DNA from 4 places in the Oryzibacillus soli genome. Region 1 is predicted to be linked to each of the others. Evidence: riboswitches for the same ligand, from Rfam matches in the RefSeq annotation. Region 1 holds a riboswitch; each other region holds the start of a gene.
What was found. Region 1 has a riboswitch for cyclic di-GMP ahead of ACSEXW_RS18970 (DUF192 domain-containing protein). Riboswitches for the same ligand answer to the same signal wherever they lie in the genome.
Positions count from the first base shown of each region.

Region 2: another riboswitch for cyclic di-GMP. It lies ahead of ACSEXW_RS22870 (C40 family peptidase); the one in region 1 lies ahead of ACSEXW_RS18970 (DUF192 domain-containing protein).
Region 3: another riboswitch for cyclic di-GMP. It lies ahead of ACSEXW_RS03915 (glycosyltransferase); the one in region 1 lies ahead of ACSEXW_RS18970 (DUF192 domain-containing protein).
Region 4: another riboswitch for cyclic di-GMP. It lies ahead of ACSEXW_RS16660 (hypothetical protein); the one in region 1 lies ahead of ACSEXW_RS18970 (DUF192 domain-containing protein).

Region 1 is NZ_JBPPGJ010000014.1:56,165-60,257, reverse strand. Features, by position in the region: gene ACSEXW_RS18990 (alpha-E domain-containing protein) at 1-511, shown strand, start outside; gene ACSEXW_RS18985 (transglutaminase family protein) at 508-1,383, shown strand; gene ACSEXW_RS18980 (hypothetical protein) at 1,405-1,530, shown strand; gene ACSEXW_RS18975 (hypothetical protein) at 1,801-1,980, opposite strand; cyclic di-GMP riboswitch class I at 2,350-2,443, shown strand; gene ACSEXW_RS18970 (DUF192 domain-containing protein) at 2,538-2,900, shown strand; gene ACSEXW_RS18965 (Flp family type IVb pilin) at 2,944-3,138, shown strand; gene ACSEXW_RS18960 (A24 family peptidase) at 3,232-3,840, shown strand; gene ACSEXW_RS18955 (TadE/TadG family type IV pilus assembly protein) at 3,840-4,093, shown strand, end outside.
Region 2 is NZ_JBPPGJ010000020.1:26,453-30,545, reverse strand. Features, by position in the region: gene ACSEXW_RS22885 (MerR family transcriptional regulator) at 1-179, opposite strand, end outside; gene ACSEXW_RS22880 (ADP-heptose synthase) at 266-778, opposite strand; gene ACSEXW_RS22875 (helix-turn-helix domain-containing protein) at 956-1,837, shown strand; cyclic di-GMP riboswitch class I at 2,010-2,100, shown strand; gene ACSEXW_RS22870 (C40 family peptidase) at 2,199-3,149, shown strand; gene ACSEXW_RS22865 (CpaB family protein) at 3,308-4,012, shown strand; gene ACSEXW_RS22860 (CpaE/TadZ family protein) at 4,009-4,093, shown strand, end outside.
Region 3 is NZ_JBPPGJ010000002.1:434,358-438,450, forward strand. Features, by position in the region: gene ACSEXW_RS03905 (hypothetical protein) at 1-655, shown strand, start outside; gene ACSEXW_RS03910 (GGDEF domain-containing protein) at 709-1,212, opposite strand; gene ACSEXW_RS03915 (glycosyltransferase) at 1,212-1,985, opposite strand; cyclic di-GMP riboswitch class II at 2,106-2,189, opposite strand; gene ACSEXW_RS03920 (ferredoxin family protein) at 2,323-2,610, opposite strand; gene ACSEXW_RS03925 (FAD-dependent oxidoreductase) at 2,607-3,917, opposite strand; gene ACSEXW_RS03930 (electron transfer flavoprotein subunit alpha/FixB family protein) at 3,920-4,093, opposite strand, start outside.
Region 4 is NZ_JBPPGJ010000011.1:178,433-182,525, reverse strand. Features, by position in the region: gene ACSEXW_RS16670 (SRPBCC family protein) at 113-562, shown strand; gene ACSEXW_RS16665 (hypothetical protein) at 1,192-1,869, opposite strand; cyclic di-GMP riboswitch class II at 2,170-2,253, shown strand; gene ACSEXW_RS16660 (hypothetical protein) at 2,278-3,744, shown strand; gene ACSEXW_RS16655 (DUF4179 domain-containing protein) at 3,825-4,093, opposite strand, start outside.

The sequences.
Region 1 (4,093 bases):
GGTGCTGCCCCGGGAGCAGGAGTGGCACTTCATCGAGAGCGGGCGGTATCTGGAGCGGGCGGAAAATACGGTCCGGATCCTGCATTCCGTACTGGCGGCCATCTCGGCGGACCGGGCGGCTCCGTATGCGTATCTGAATGCCGTGCTGCGGTCGGTCAGCGCCGCCCAAGCGTTCCGGAAGGCGTATGCCGACGGGATGTCGGCGCCGCAGATCATGGAGTTTCTGCTGACCCGGCGGAGCTTCCCGCGGTCGGCGTACTTCGCCTTCGAGCGGCTGGAGGAGCACCTGGAGGACATCGGCCGGTTCGAAGGGCCGGCGGCGGGTACGCCTCTGCATGAGCGGGCTCTGCGCCAGGCGGGCAAGATTAAGGCGGAGCTCGGCTGCGTGGAGCGGGAGGATCTGACCCCGGACGCCGCCGGGGCCCTGCTGCTCCGGCTGACCGAGGGCTGCCGGGGGCTGGGGAGGACCATGGCGGACAGCTTTTTTCGGCTGGAGGAGGCTAGCGCATGAGGCTGGAGATTCTGCATACGACCCGGTACTCCTATGGGGAGCCGGCTACGGACAGTGTCAATGAGATCCGGCTGACGCCCCGGACCAACAGCCGGCAGTCCTGCTACCACCACGAGGTGACCATCGAGCCGGCGGCGGCGCTGCTGACGTATGAGGACTACTTCGGCAACCGGGTGCATGCCTTCACGGTGAACAAGGCCCATAAGGAGCTGACGGTCCGCACCCGGTCGGTGGTGTCCACGGTGGATCCCGCTTGGCATGCCACCGGCGGCGACGGGCTGACGCCGGAGGAGGAGCTGGAGCTGATGCGCTCGGACCGCTTCTTCGACAAGTACTGTGAGTTCCTGCTGCCGACGGCATACACGGCCTTCTCCCCGGAGTTGGAGCAATACTCGGCAGGGTATCCGCTGGATCCGGCGGGCGGGGGTGTGTATGCCTGGGCGCAGCGGCTGAATCTGGGCATCCACCGGGATTTGGTGTACGACCCGGCGGCTACCAGCGTGCATACCACCGTGGAGGAGACGCTGGAGCTGCGGCGGGGGGTGTGCCAGGACTACACCCACCTGATGCTGGCGGTATGCCGCTCGATGGGCGTGCCGGCACGGTACGTGAGCGGCTACCATTTCGTCGGGGACCTGAGCGGCGGCAGCGCCGACTTCGAGCAGGCCTCCCACGCCTGGGTGGAGGTGCTGGTGCCCGGCGGCGGCTGGCGGGGCTTCGACCCGACCAACCGGACGGAGACGGGCTGGCGCTACGTCAAGCTGGGCCACGGCCGCGACTACAAGGACATCGTCCCCGTCAAGGGCATCTACCGCGGCACGGGCGAACAGCGGCTCACGGTGACGGTGGACGTGCGCCGTCTGGAGCCGTAGGCGCGGGAGGAGCGGTCCGTGGTGAGCGGAGTGAGGCCCAGTCGCGGGACGTGGAGCAAGAGCCACAGCGGCTCCGACGGCGGAGCGGGGGGGATGAAGGCCAGGAGCGGCCTTCAATCCGGCAGCAGGTGCAGGCCGGAGAATTAAAGGCCACCAGTGGCCTTCGATCCGCGTCCGCAGGGCTCCGACGGCGGAGCGGGAGAATGAAGGCCAGGAGCGGCCTTCAATCCGGCAGCAGGTGCAGGCCGGAGAAATAAAGGCCACCAGTGGCCTTCGATCCGCGTCCGCATTTCCGCCCCGCCCGCACTCCCGCCCGCACTCCCCGCCCCGCCGCCCCGGAGCAAACGCACACCCCAAATACCCGGAACAGACACGCCATCGCGTGTCCGATCCGGGTATTTGGGCTGCTGCGCTGCCTTACAGGGGCTTCCCGTTCAGGGTCGGGGGCGCCTCCTGCTCCATCTCCGGCCCGAACTCGTCGTGTCGCGCCTGATAGTTGCCGTCCTGGTTCCACGAATCCAAGGTCATGAAGTGCTTGTCCCGTCCCTCGGCCGCCGGGTCCATCTGCCGTGCGATCCGCTTCAATCTTCTGGCCATCCGCCTTCCACCTCCCTCCTCTAATCGGTAATGTTCCGCGCCGCCGGAAGATTATGCTCCTTCCGGCAGGGGTGGAGGGTATAAGGGCCCTGCCGGCCATTTTTCCCTCCGGGCACGGACACATAATGGAAGCCGCTTACGAAGGGGTAGCGTTTTCGCAGGGCGCCCCTGTCTGGTGCCCTAGCCGTTTTCCCCGGCGTTCCAGATATGTCCAAAACCTCCGACTTCCTCCCTAGGCGGGAAATGTGTCGTACGACACATTTTGCACCCTTCCGAAAAGTCTGAAAATTACGAACTTCGTCCGATATTCCGTCAGCCCTGCCAGCCTTATGATGAAGTCATCATCGAATTCCGACAAACTTCGCGGAATCTCGATAAAGGCAAACCCGGCGAAAGCCGGCGGCGCAAAGCTACAGGGGCTAAGACGCGGCGACAAGCGGCGGAATGCCAGCCAGCTACCGAAAGATGACGGGAGTTTGTGGCGTATATCCTATGCCCAGAACCCCTCCTTTCGGCTAAAAGGTGGGGCCATTCTCATGAGGAAAGGAGGAGCGAGCGTGAGGCTGCTGATCGAGGAAAACGGCCGCGAGCTGGCCCGGGAGGTCAAGCCGGCGTACCGTTTTGCAAACCGATTGCGGGGGCTTATGGGAACCGCCCATCTCCCGCCGGACAGCGGCCTGCATCTGAAACCCTGCCGGTCCGTCCATACCTATTTCATGCGGTACGCCATCGATGTTCTGCATCTGGACCTGCACAATCGCATCGTAGGCTTGGAGCCGGACTTAAAGCCCGGAAGAATCGGAAGAACCTTTCAAGGAACGGCGTCCATTGTGGAGCTTGCGGCAGGCGCCCTGTACCGGGCAGCACCGGAGCTGGGACAAACCGTGAGATTCGAGGAAGAAGCAGACATCGTGCGATAACCCGTGCACCCTACACCCAAACCCAAAAAGGAGCGAATACATCATGATGAAAAAGCTGATCGGTCTCGTGAAGGAAGAAGAAGGACAGGGCATGACGGAGTACGGTCTCGTGCTGGGCTTGATCGCCGTGGCGGTAGTGGCGACGCTGGTGGCGCTGCGCCAGGAGATCACCAACATCTTCACCGATGCCCTGAACACCGTGCGGGGCCGGAACACGACGCCGACCACCACGCCGTAACGAACCATACCGTACCGCAACCGGCTCCCTCTCCGCCAATCATCGGCATCTCCCAAAAAGGGTCAAGCGCGTCTTCAGGCGCTGGCCTTTTTTTTGAACCTGCGGACGGGGGAGACCGGGGAGACCAGGGAGACCGGGAAGCAAGCGGGCATTCTGCCCGGCAGAACGCGAAAGGGCGGTGACGCCATGTGGCTGAACGGATTGCTGGCAGCGGCGCTGGCGGTCAGCGTCGTAACGGATATAAGAACGCGCAAAATCTATAACAAGCTGCTGTTTCCGGCTGCGGCTGCGGCACTGGCGCTCCACCTGGCCGAATCCGGCTGGGGCGGCCTGGTATCGGGGCTGGCCGGCTTGGCGGCGGGAATGGGCATCCTGCTCCTGCCGTATCTGGCCGGCGGCATGGGGGCGGGCGACGTGAAGCTCCTGGGGCTGGTCGGACTGTGCAAGGGGGCCGCCTTCGTATGGGTGGCCGCCCTCTACATGGCGCTGGCGGGGGGCGTGATGGCCGTCATGTTCTTGCTTTTCCGCAAGGGAGCGCTCGGCAAGCTGAAGTGGGCGGCCATTGTTGCCTACAGCCTCCGGTACGGCGTCCGGCTGCCGCTGACGGCAGGACGGAATGCCGACGCTGCAGGGCTGCCCTACGGAGTGGCGATTGCGGCCGGCGCCCTCCTGTCCGTGTGGGGAAGCGGGTGGTTGACCTAATGAGGAGCATACGCGGGGAGCAAGGCCAGTCCTTGACTGAATTCGCACTCCTGGTGCCGCTCCTGCTGCTCCTGGTCTGCGGCATCGTGGACTTCGGCCGGGTCATGTACGGCTATATGCACTTGAATATGGCTGCGCAGGAGACGGTCCGGCTGGGCGGGCTGGGGAAGACGGACGCGGAGATCACTGCTTTCGCCCGAGGGTACGTGCATCTGGGGGACCCGGCCAAGCTGAAGATCACCATCAGCCCAAC
Region 2 (4,093 bases), on a different contig from region 1:
TCCGTAGACAGCCCCAGCTCCAGATAGAAGCGGATCGTGTTCACCTGCTCCACCGTGAAGGGACTATACTCCCGATAACCGTTTTCCATACGGTAGGGGGTAATAAGGCCCTTCTCCTCGTAGTACCTAAGCGAACGAATGCTGGCGCCGGTCAGCCGGGACAGTTCCCCGATTTTCATCCCTTCACTCCTCCTTCATAAGGCCGCGATTAAATAATAAACCCTGACATCCATGTCAGGGTCAAGATTTCAAGCAGCCTAATTTTTCAATGCTCCAACGGCACATCCTCTTCCACCGCATATTCAAAGTCCTCGATATCGAACACTTGGACGGGAACCCCGCCCTCGATCACTTTGTCGACGAATTCATACTGGTCGGTCAGAACAGGTACCTTCTCCCGGATCGCCAGCAGGATCAGATCCGTCTCGATGGGATCGAACTTTTCTCCGTATTCCGCATTCTCGAGGGCATACACCACCGTGATCGACACCTTGTCGTTGACCAGGAGCGAGGGGCTTTTCTTCCAGGGGGAGCCTAGGGCCCGCTCGATTTTTTTCTTATTCAAGGCGTCCTCGAAGAAACGGACGAGGCCTTCGATATTTTTGCGGATGTAAGGGTCCTCTTCCTCTTGGTTCATGATGGGATCCTTGCTCTCCATCAGGTCATAGAGCTCCATCAGGCTGGAGTAGGGCATTACGTATTCCACAGGCTGGCTCGGTACCATCAGCTGCCCGTAGATCGCGATCATTACCGCTTCGGTGACAAAACGCCGCGCCATATCCACATATCCTCCGGCTTGCATCAATAGTTACTTCAACACTAGACCCTTATTATAGCAGGCTTCGGCCCTCAAGAAAATCATCGGCCCCGGATTTATCGGGAGAGGGGATTATGGTACAATGCGGACAGAAGAACGAAACGTGCTGCGGCCGGGCCGCCGACGACGGAGGAACCCATGGAGTCCCATCGTGAGAATATCCAGTACCAGCATCCTTTCCTAGCCGTAAAGATCTTCGACGCCGACCGATCCGGCTCCCCGAAGGCTTCGAACACGCCTCCGCGCTGGCATTACCACAAGGAAGTCGAGATCATCGTCATGCTGAAGGGGCGCTTCGGCTTTTACATCAATGACAGGGCTCATGTGCTGGAAACCGGCGACGTGCTCTTGATCGGATCCAACGAGCTTCACAAGGACTATCCCTGCGACAATGCCAGCTTTCTTGTGTTCCAATTCGATATCCAGGAGCATCTCGAGCACAGCGGGCTGCCGTATTACCGCTACTTCGCGGATTCGGGAGCGCCGCTCAGCCGGTTGAATTACATCCTCCGGGGCGACGACGCGGTCCGGGAGCGTATTTTCGCGTGTGTGAAGGAAATCTTCCGCGAGTCCCAGACCAAGCAGGAGGGCTATGAGATCGCCATCAGCATCCAGATCAAGACCATCATTCTGAACCTGCTGCGCGCGGACACCCGGCGGGCGCTGCCGACCCGGGAGAACACGGACCTTCTCAGACTGCGACCCGTCCTGGATCATATCGAGAGCAGCATTGAGGATAAGCTTCAGGTGGAGGACGCCTGCAAGCTGGCGAATATGAGCTACCACTACTTCGTGAAGTTTTTCAAGAAGACCATGGGCCTGTCCTTTGTGGATTATGTGATCATGAAGAAGATCAAGCGCGCCGAGCTTCTGCTCCTGACCAAGGACATGAGCATCGCCCAGATCGGAGAAGAGGTAGGGATGTCCAATATGGCGCATTTCTACAAGATGTTCCGGAAGTTTAAGGGCTGCTCTCCCAATGAGTTCCGGAAGAAGATGCAGTTTGATGCGGGAGGCTGATAAGGCCTCTTTTTTGCGTTCGCGAAGTGCTGTCAACCCTCCAAAATCTGACTGTCCGTCAATAGTCCCCGGGGCATGCTCCAAAATCCGACAAAACCATCCCTGGGACTTATATTCGGCTATGACCCCCACAAACTATAATAAGGGTACGAAGCCAAAGCGAACCACCTGACCTCGATAATGGCAAACCTGATGAAAATCAGTGACGCAAAGCTACAGGGGCTAAATTGCGGAGAACCGCGGAATGCCAGCCAGCTGCCGAAAGTGTAGGGACCGTACAGCGGGACAACCTTACTCGGCATAAGAGGAAGGGTTGTCCCCTTTTCGGTTTCCACACTATACCTATGGAGGTAATTGCATCATGATGAAACGGATTCTTCCTCTGTTGTTAGCCGCTTTGTTCTGCATCACTGTGGCCGCACCGATAGCCGCTTACGCCGAAGATTCCGTTCCGACCAAAGCCCAAGCCGTGTCGGGTGTCAGCTTCAGGGATCAACCGAGCACCTCCGGCAACCTGCTCCGGTATCTGAAGACCGGCGAGATCGTGACTGTCATCGGACAGCCGAATCCGTACTGGTACAACATTCAGGACCAACAGGGCGTTACGGGCTACGTATCCTCCAGCTCCAAATACATAAAGGTTATCAGCAATGCCAAGATCATCTACGGGGTCAACTTCAGAACCGCTCCCAGCTCTACGGCGGACCGCATCCGGTTGCTCTCAACGGGGGAGGATATGCTGATACTGGCCAAGGTGAACGACAGCTGGTATAAGGCACAGGACTCCAAGGGCGTCGTCGGTTATGTCAGCTCCAGCACTAAATACATAACGGTCAACAACGATATTTACAAAATGGATCTTCCGGTGGACGAGCGTATCGAAAGCTTTATCAACCAGGGGATGACGTACATGGGCACCCCGTATGAATTCGGCTCCGACCGCTTCGACACCTCTACCTTCGATTGCTCCGACTTCGTGCAGCAGTCCTTCTGGGACATAACCCGCGAAGTGATCGCAGGCGATTCCCGTGGACAAGCCGACTATGTCAAGAGCTTGGGACCGGTGGCATCCGATTGGAGAAACCTGAAGCGCGGCGACCTGATGTTCTTCATGTCCTATAAGGGCTACAAGGCTTCCGACTACGCCGGGATCGACGAATCCACAGAGACCGTCACCCACGTGGCCATCTACCTGGGCAACGGGCAGATGCTGCAGACCTACTCCCCGGAATCCGGTGGTGTGCGCATCGACACAATCGGGGGGAATACTTGGGAGTACCGTTACCTTTATGGCGGCACCTTCACCAAATAATCCTCTTGACGGAATTTCCAATCGTCTGGTAATATAAGGCACATCTTCATCAAGCACTCATAAGATCCGTTATGCGAAGGACGCAAACGAAGGCCATCGGCCTGGTTTGCGTCCTTATTTGTTTTTGAACCGGAGGGAGGAATAGGGCAGTGGGCAGGATGCGACATTTGGGCATCAGCCTGGCGGCGGCACTTATGGCCGCTTTGCTGGTATACGGCGTGTACGAGCTGCTGATCCGGCAGGTGGAGCTGCAGGAGACGGTGCAGGTGGTGGTGCCGAAGCGGTTTATCCCTACGGGGGCCACCCTTCGGGAGGAAATGCTGGAGTACCGGGCGGTGGCACGGGGAGGCATGCTGGAGGGGATGCTGACCGATCTGGACCAGGCGGTGGGGCAGGAGGCTGTCGTTCCGCTGGGTACGGAGGAGCCGGTATTGAGCTGGAAGCTGGACCGTTTCCGTCTGCTGCCCGGACCGGACGAGGCCGTGTTTCCGGTGCCGAAGGAGTACCTCCTGTCCGTTCCCGGAAGCATCCGGGCCGGTGATCTTGTGGTGGTGTATGCCTCAGGGAAGCTCGGCACCGTCAGACTGCTTCCGGAGGATATCATCGTTGCCTCCGTGAAGTCCTCGGCCAACACGGAGGTGGACGATCCGAAGCAGCCCCATCTGGCGGCCAAGGTGGCCAACGACCAGATGGCCATGTATGCCTCCCGGCGGGATGCCAACGGAGCCGTGGAGCAGCTGAACTTGAACCTGACGGAGGAGGAGTGGCGGATTCTCGATGAGGCTTGCCGGGGCAAGAACAACAAGCTGGTGATCGCCATGAAGGGGGCCTCCGGCGGAATGGGAAGGGGGGACGGACCATGAACGGAGCAAGGCAGCCGGGAGGACGCCCGGTGCAGAGAGAAGCGGAGGAAGGGACGAGAGGCCGGACGATCCTGTTTACCG
Region 3 (4,093 bases), on a different contig from region 1:
CGGCTTGAACCGCATTCCCGTGAAGAAGGGGCAGCTTCTCGTTTTCCAAGCCGAGGCGGGCTTCGAAAACCTGAAGAATCTGCATACCAAGCTCATGTTCTTAGACGGGAACGGACTGTTGGCGGAATCGAAATATACCGAGCTTATCGAAAAGCCCGGCTCCACCCGGTTCTATCTGATGACGGAAGCACCCGTAGACGGGTGGGTGCAACCCTGCTTCTTCTATAACGGGAACAAGGACCTCGATGGGATGCTGACCGTGCGCAGCTCCCAACTCTACATCGTGGATGATCTTGTGAAGCTGGAGAGCACCGCGATGCTTCCCGCCGAGGTGCAGCAGCCCTCCGCTGCCCCCGAGCTAACCGTTGATGCCGATGGCTTCCGTGCCCGCAACGCCCGGTATGTTATTTCGAACGAGGCCTATCATCCGATCTGGCAGCTGCACGGTGACGGTATAGCCACGCCATTCTCCATGAACCTGCTGCACAACGGTTTTCAATTGGAATCTAACGACGCGTCCGGAAGGATCTCCATTCACCCCGTGTTAAACGGAATTTACATTCTGTTTCTCATCGTCTCCGTTCTCTTTCATCTTGCCGGGGCCGGACTGCTCGTTTACCACCGTCTCATCAGACCGTCAACCCCAGGAAAATAACAAAGCCCTCTGCCATTGGCAGGGGCTTTGTCGTTTTTCTGGCGCAGAATCTCTTAACGGGGATCATCGCGGTGCAGCGGAGGTAGAGCAAGCCTTCCGTAGGCCTCCTCCAGCAATTCAGGCAAGCTCCGGCTGTCGGGCGGGCAGTGAATGGCAGCACAGGACCATTCGATGTCCACAGGAAGCCGCTTGATCGCTTGGAAGATGTGGTGGCAATATTCCGGCACACGGTCCGCACCCACATCCGGTAGGAGCAGGATGAAGTCGTACCCGGACAGCCGGCAGACCCGATCCTCCTGCTGAAGCCCCCATTGAAGCTCCTTGACGAACCTGGAGAGAATCATATTGCCCTTCGCTCTGCCGAATCTCTCCTTCCACCGGTGGAACCCCCGGAAGTCAATTAAGAGGATCGTTAGCTGCTTCCCGCTTCTGCGTGCCTCATCAGCCAGTTCCGGGAAGATCTTCTCGGCATAGTGCCGATTATAGGTTCCGGTCGCTCTGTCGAAGATGGCGGTTGCCGGCCGCAGTCCGAACAGCTTGCTCCATATCCGCCGCATTACTTATGCTCCGCAACCGGCAGAGCGGTAGTGGGGGACCGCAGGCTCTTGTTGATGGCTCTTCTCTTCACAAGAGCATAATCCGCAAAGCCAATCAAGGACGACCATACCGCCCGCAGATTGACGCTGCTTTCCTCCGATAGATGTGTGAGCCGGACGGAGCATTCTTCGATCAAGTAGCCGGACATCTCAATGAGATCGGTCATTTCCAGCTCATAGAGAAATCCCGTCTCCGTTAGTCTGAGAAAGAGACGGCGTGCCAGGTCCCCATGATACAATTTACAGCCGAATTGGGTATCCGATATCCGGTGACCCAAGACCAGCTTGCGCAGAACGAATAATCCCAGCGTCATCGCAGATCGACCGAAGCCCCTGGTTCTCGAACATACCTTATCTCCAAATGCGGTTACATAGACCGCCCCTACCTTCTCGCTCTTGCTTAACCAAAGCATGATCCCCAAATATTTCTCCAGGGGGACAGGCAGGTCGGCATCGTTCACGAGAATCATCTTGCCGCTGCTGGCCAGTACGCCACGGCGAACGGAATAGCCTTTGCCGTAGCACCGGTCATTGTCCAGTACGGTGACGCAAGGATTCGAAGCCGCAAGCTCCCGGGCGACCGCCAGGGTGTCGGACTCGGATTTTTCCACGACCAGAATGATCTCAAAGGTTCCAATCTCCGGCGTATGCTCCGCCAGCGTCTTGATATACCGTACCGTTTCCGACAATACCCGGCCTTCCTTGTAGCAGGGGATAACAATGCTGAGATCCATGTACACACACCCTTTGGTTAAGTTGTCTGGTGCCCATCCGTACAACGGTTCGGTTCAATCAGCTGGTAAAGCCGGGTCATCCCATTATTTGGTTAAAACGCAGCAAAAGGCCATTCCAAATAAGGAAATGGCCGGTTGCACTAGTTGCTCCATTGAAGCCAAGTGCCCAGATAAGGCTTCAATCTCATCGCATCCATCTACAGTAATCTACATTTATTTACATTATATTTCATGATTTTCCCGGTTCTCAATAGACCTTTTCTACTATATGTCCGAATATTTGGACAAAAAGCCCCACTGTTTTCACAGTGGGGCCATAATTTACGTGACTATCGACTCATCCGAATCGATACGTGATCCCGTACCCGCCCTTCGGGTAACGCCATTCGATGTTGTCCGAGGAGCAGGCGATGCGGCACGTGCCGCACTCGACGCAGTTCTCGTAAGCGACCCGGTTCACCTTGGCCGCCGCATCCCACTCGTACACCTCGGCGGGACAGACGGTGGTGCAGGTTTTGCCGGTGCAGCGGACGCAGACTTCCGCGCTCTTCACGGCCAGGTGGGACGCATCGTCGCACTTGTACCGGATTGAAAACAGCTTATCCGTAATGGCAGCTTGGCTCATCCGTTGATCGACCTCCATCCTTTGACGCCCAGCTTCACCAGGTTCATGGTGCCGCCGGCGGCTTGCTTGATCAGCTGCATAGCCTTCTTCTGCTTCTCGGCCTTGGTGGCGCCGTCCACGAGGAACATCTCATACGCCGCCTGGTTGACTGCCCGGGGCAGCCTCTCGAACAGCAGCTCCGGATCCTGCTCCTTCAGGAGCTTATGCATGCCCTTGTACTTCTTCAGGTCCGCCATGACGAAGGAAGCGCGGATCGCCTGATCGTACTGCTTCATGGCGGCGGCGCTGAAATCCCCCTTCGCCTTGCAGGCGATGACGGCTTCAGCGGCCAGACGGCCGGATACCATGGCCAGGTTCGTGCCCTCCCGGTGCACGAAGTTGACCAGCTGGGCGGCGTCGCCGGTAATGCACCAGCCGCTGCCCGACATTGGCGGGATAGAGTGGAAGCCGCCCTCCGGAATGAGATGCGCCGCATACTCCTTCACTTCGCCGCCCTGGATCAGCTTGCGGATGGACGGATGCTTCTTCACCTCGTCCAGAAGCTCGTGAGGCTTCACCTTCTTCTCCCGCAGGTGGCCGACCATGACGCCGATGCCGAGCGAGATCGATTCCTTATTCGTGTACATGAAGCCCATGCCAGCCATCCCCTTGGAGGTCTCGCCCATAAACTCCACGGTGACGCCTTCGTCCCCCTCCACCCCGAAGCGGTCCTCGATCTTCTCCTTCGGGAGCATGATGATCTCCTTCACGGCCAGAGATACCTCGTCCGGATTCCATTCCCGGTGCACGCCCATGGCTTTGCCTAGGAGGGAGTTGACCCCGTCGGCGATGATGACCACATCGGCGTAGATATCGCCGTCCTCCCGGTCCGTCCGCACGCCCACCACCCGGTCGCCTTCCCGGATCACGTCGACCGCGCAGGTTTCGTAGACCGGCAGTGCGCCTGCCGCTACCGCCTTCTCTGCGAACCATTGGTCGAACTTGGCCCGCAGGCCGGTGAAGCAGTTATATGGGCTGCTGTAAGCCGCATTCCGGTGGCTCAGCATCGTGGAGGAGTCCTTGCCCATCATCCACATGCGCTGCTCCACGATATACCGCTCGATAGGCGGATTCTTCTCCGACAGGAAATCCGGCACCAGCTCCTCGATCTGCTGGCGGTAGAGGACGCCGCCGAAGACGTTCTTGGCGCCCGGGTATTCGCCCCGCTCCAGCAGGATGACCTTCAGCCCCGCACGGGCCAGCGTCAGCGCCGCCGCACTGCCCGCAGGGCCTGCGCCGACGACGACCGCATCGAATTTCTCATTCATGGTTATACCCCTCCCGCTGCTGCGGTCTCCAGCATGGACAAGCCGCCCCGCCGCGCTTTAATCTCGGCCGTTATGGCCGGCACCACCTGGAACAGATCTCCTACGATGGCGTAGTGGGAGATCTGGAAGATCGGCGCCTCCGGGTCCTTATTGATGGAGACGATGATGTCCGAGCT
Region 4 (4,093 bases), on a different contig from region 1:
TTCGTTTCGGGGGTCGGTCGCATTTTTACAATACGAATTCGAAGATAAGAGTTATAGTGATTAAGAAGACCGGAATAGGGTCTTCCAACGTTCGATAGACGGAGGGAATAAGATGGATTTGGTGTATACGTTATATATCGGCGCAACGCCGGAGCAGGTGTGGGACGTGCTGGTGTCGGACGAGGGAGTACGGGCCGTGTTCTTCGGCTGCACCATTCGATCCGGGATGAAGGCCGGGGATGATCTGGCCTATGTGGGTCCGGGCAACGACGGGGACGAGACGGTGCATGTGTACGGCAAGCTGCTGGAGGTGGAGCCGGGGCGCGTGTTCAGCTACTTGGAGCATCCGGGGCCATCGTATTACAGCAACCACGAGGAGCTGGAGACCCGGGTGACCTTCACCCTGGACCCCGTCGGCGGCTGCACCAAGCTGGTCCTGGTGAACGACAAGTGGGCAGAGGGGCATCCGTCCTACGCCAACACGCAAGAGCATTGGCCGATGATCCTGAGCAACATCAAGACCTACGCCGAGACGGGCAAGACCCTCGATTTCGGCTGGTGAAAAAAACGAGAGCGCAGTTGCGGAAGGTTGCTTCCGCGCTGCGCTTTTTGCGCTGGCCTCCGCCGGAAGGGGGGCGGCCGGATGGCGGAACGACGGCGAAAAGTGGAACGGTGGCCGGAAGGCGGAACGACGGCTGGAAGTGGAACGGTGGCCGGAAGGCCGAGTGTCTGCTGAAGGGCGAGTACCCGCTGAAGTCCCCCGAAAAGGTGAGAGCTCCCCATTGGCCGACGTCTCACGTGGCAGGTAATTCGACTAAGTGCATTTATAGTAGTTAGTTTGGGCGATTTGCCCAATATCGCATGAACTAAGTACAAAAACTGCATCTAGTTAGGGTAAATCCAGTCGATACCGCCCATTTAGAGTGAACTAAATACATAAAATCCACTTCGTTCATGCGAGCTGCTCAGCGTTGGTGATCTAAGTACAAGAAATCCATTTAGTTGTAAATGACGTAGCGCCTCCCCCAGCAACCAACCAAGTACCCGACGTATCGCCCCATCCAGCACCGTCCAGCAACTAACCAATCGAGTACCCGACGTGACGACTCCCCGGCAACCAACTGACTAGCCCCCCGACGTAACGATTTCCCACAGCTGCCAACCCGCCTCTCCTGCCGACCGTCGTCTGCATCACCAGAGCCCGCTGTCCAGCCCCTGCTTGGTAATTTCGTAGTAGAGGGTCCGCTGTCCCGTGCCGCGATGAACCGGCTGCAGCCATCCTTTGGCGCAAAGTCTTCGCAGGTGAGCGACGGCCGTCCGAGGGTCGATGGAGAAGCGGGCGGATACGTCCACCGGACGGATGGGCCGGGCCAGGAAGACGGCGTAGCGGAAGATCTCCTGATCGGCGAAAAAGACCCGTTCCACCCTGGAGCCGGTGGACTCGTAGCGGTTCAAGATGACGCGAAGCAAGTACAACACCACTTCCGGCCGGTGGGCTACGTCATCGTAGGCGAACGAGACTACATGAAAGCCTGCACCCTGCAGGAAGCACTCCCGGTTCAACTCGTTGGAGTATTTGGTCCGGTCCATGTGGGTGACGTGTTCCGCGTAGCCCTTGATCTCAATGAGCAGGCTCCATTGCCCCGGAGAATATACATAATCCGCATAATAGGGCCGCCCGCGCCAATCCAGCACCTCATACTCGGGATGCAGACCATCAAAGTGGCCCTTCAGCGGCCACCAGACCTTCTGCGCGAACAGCTTCTCCGCATGGCTGTGCCCTCGTTCCAGCCGATCCCGCCGTTCTCCCGATCGCCGCTCCAGATGATGCTGCACGAACGCCGCATGCGCTTCTTCAAAAGCCTTCATCTTCTCGCCTCCCTTTTAAGAGCAAATAAAAACGCCCTTATTCACCGGTGGATGAATAAGGGCGTCCTTCGCCGCATGGATCCATTATATTACGGTTTCCCGGAGGGGAAAAGGGTTGGCTACTGCCCGGTTGTGCCGATTCCGGAGTTGAGTCCGCCGGAGAATCCATAGTCATATGGACGCCACGGACCATTCCGTCACGATATATAAGTTTAAAGTCCTAAACTTCTATTAAATTCGACATCAAATCGGTCTAAAGCACTATTCAGATCGACCTATCTGAATTATAATCATTATAACGAACATAAGGGATGCGATGAAGTATAACCTCTAACTGGACACTTGGGTTATATGGAGCCACTAGTGTAACCGGCCCTCTTAGGCACCATAACTAGGAGGAATAGCAGCATGAAGAAGAGTGTCAAATGGGTCAGCGCAAGTGTATTGTCCGCCGTATTGTTGGCAGGATCGGCAACCTCTGCCTTGGCGGCTGGAGCGGTTGTCAGTGCAACGGCCGTGGAACCGGCCCGTACCGTGAAGCAGACGGGCTACGGCACAGGGGTGTTAACGTCCGAGACCCGGGCTGAGCTGACCTACAACAAGGAGAGCTCCGTCAGCCTGTCCGGCACTGTTGTCATTGACGGTCCGGTCCTGGTGATGAAGCTGGTGAACTACCCGCAGGTCGCCTTCACGATCAAAAAGGTGGCGGACAAGCTGTTCACCTACTCGGCCGTCCTGCCGCTTGGTTCCGGAGACAAGGGGAACCTGGACCTGTCCGTGGAAGCCTACACCGTCTACCAGAACGGCAAGACCGCTGGACAGATCCATAGCACGGTAGCCGGTCCGGTATCCGCAGGCAAGGTGCATGTCGCTTACATCGACCGATACCATGTGACGGACACATCCTTCGGGACTTATAACCGCGCGGCGAACACCTTCCCGTATTCCTACACCTTGAACAAGGTTTGGGACGACGGCAAGGTCACTTCGTCCGCCATCACGGTACATGTCGAAGGCACGAAGGACGTCTATGCCGTTCAAGCCAGCGACCCGGCCTACAAGGACGGTGCGGCAGCGGTAACCGTGAGCACGGCGCCGGTGCCGGTTGTCTTGAAGGAGACGGTCATCTCCGGTGTGCAAGAGCCGGGCTATGATCCTGCCAGCAACCTGTTCACCTATGCCTATACCCGGACGGACATCAACAGCAGGCTGAAGGCGACCGTTACCGCGCAGACCGCCCAGGTGCTGGGCACCGAGACCCAGGCACTGAACGCAACCTATGGTGATAACAGCGTCCACACCGTCTATACCTTCGTCCCCCCGGTGAAGCCCCGCTTCCTGAGAGTGGATGCGGCTTCGGCCTCCTACACCTTCGATTGGGCATCCGGCACGTATACCGTAACCTACCAGGTGGAGGAAGAGTACAGCAACGGGAAGACAGCGACCAGCGTCCGCACCCTCACCGGCTTGACTCCGGGCCAATCGGCTTCCTTCACCATTGGGCAGGATGGTCTGACGGCACAAGGTGCCTTCAACGTGCCGGCCGCACCGAAGGCAGTTGTCAGTGACGTGGAGGTTCGAGACGTGACCGGCTTGTGGGCGGGCAACCATGACGTGAGCGGCGTCATCAAGGTAGACTTCGTCCTGACCTTCAAGGTGAACGGCGAGCTGCAGACCCAGGCGGTGTCCACGAACATCAACACCAAGACCGATGGCTATACGGCTTCCGGCACGTTCGTGACCACGTACCACTCTCAACCGGTCAGCGTTCCGTATTCGGTGACCGTGACCCCTCCCGCACCGGAGACGGATACCTCCCATTCCGACAACGGCTACCCGGGCAGCAACGGAAACGGCAACGGGCACAAGGAATAAGCCATAGGGTAAAAAAGATAGCCTCCCATCCACATCTGTGGTCGGGAGGCTTCGTTTGTTGGAGAACTCCGTTACCCGGTCTACTTAAGCTTCACCGAGAACGGCTCCTCGATCCATGCGGGGTAATTCATCAGGTCGAAGGTGACCGGGTTGACGACCGGCCCGTCGGCCTCCACCTCGAAGGTAGTCTCGTATTCGACGGAGCCGGAGGAATTGCTGGAACGATGGTCTCCAATGCGCAGCGGCTTCCCATCGGCGTCCTGGCCGGGGCCTCCTACGAGGCTGTAGAAATAATGGTCCTCCGGATTGCCGGTGACGGAGAGGCGGATGGAGCCTTTGCCGTTCACGG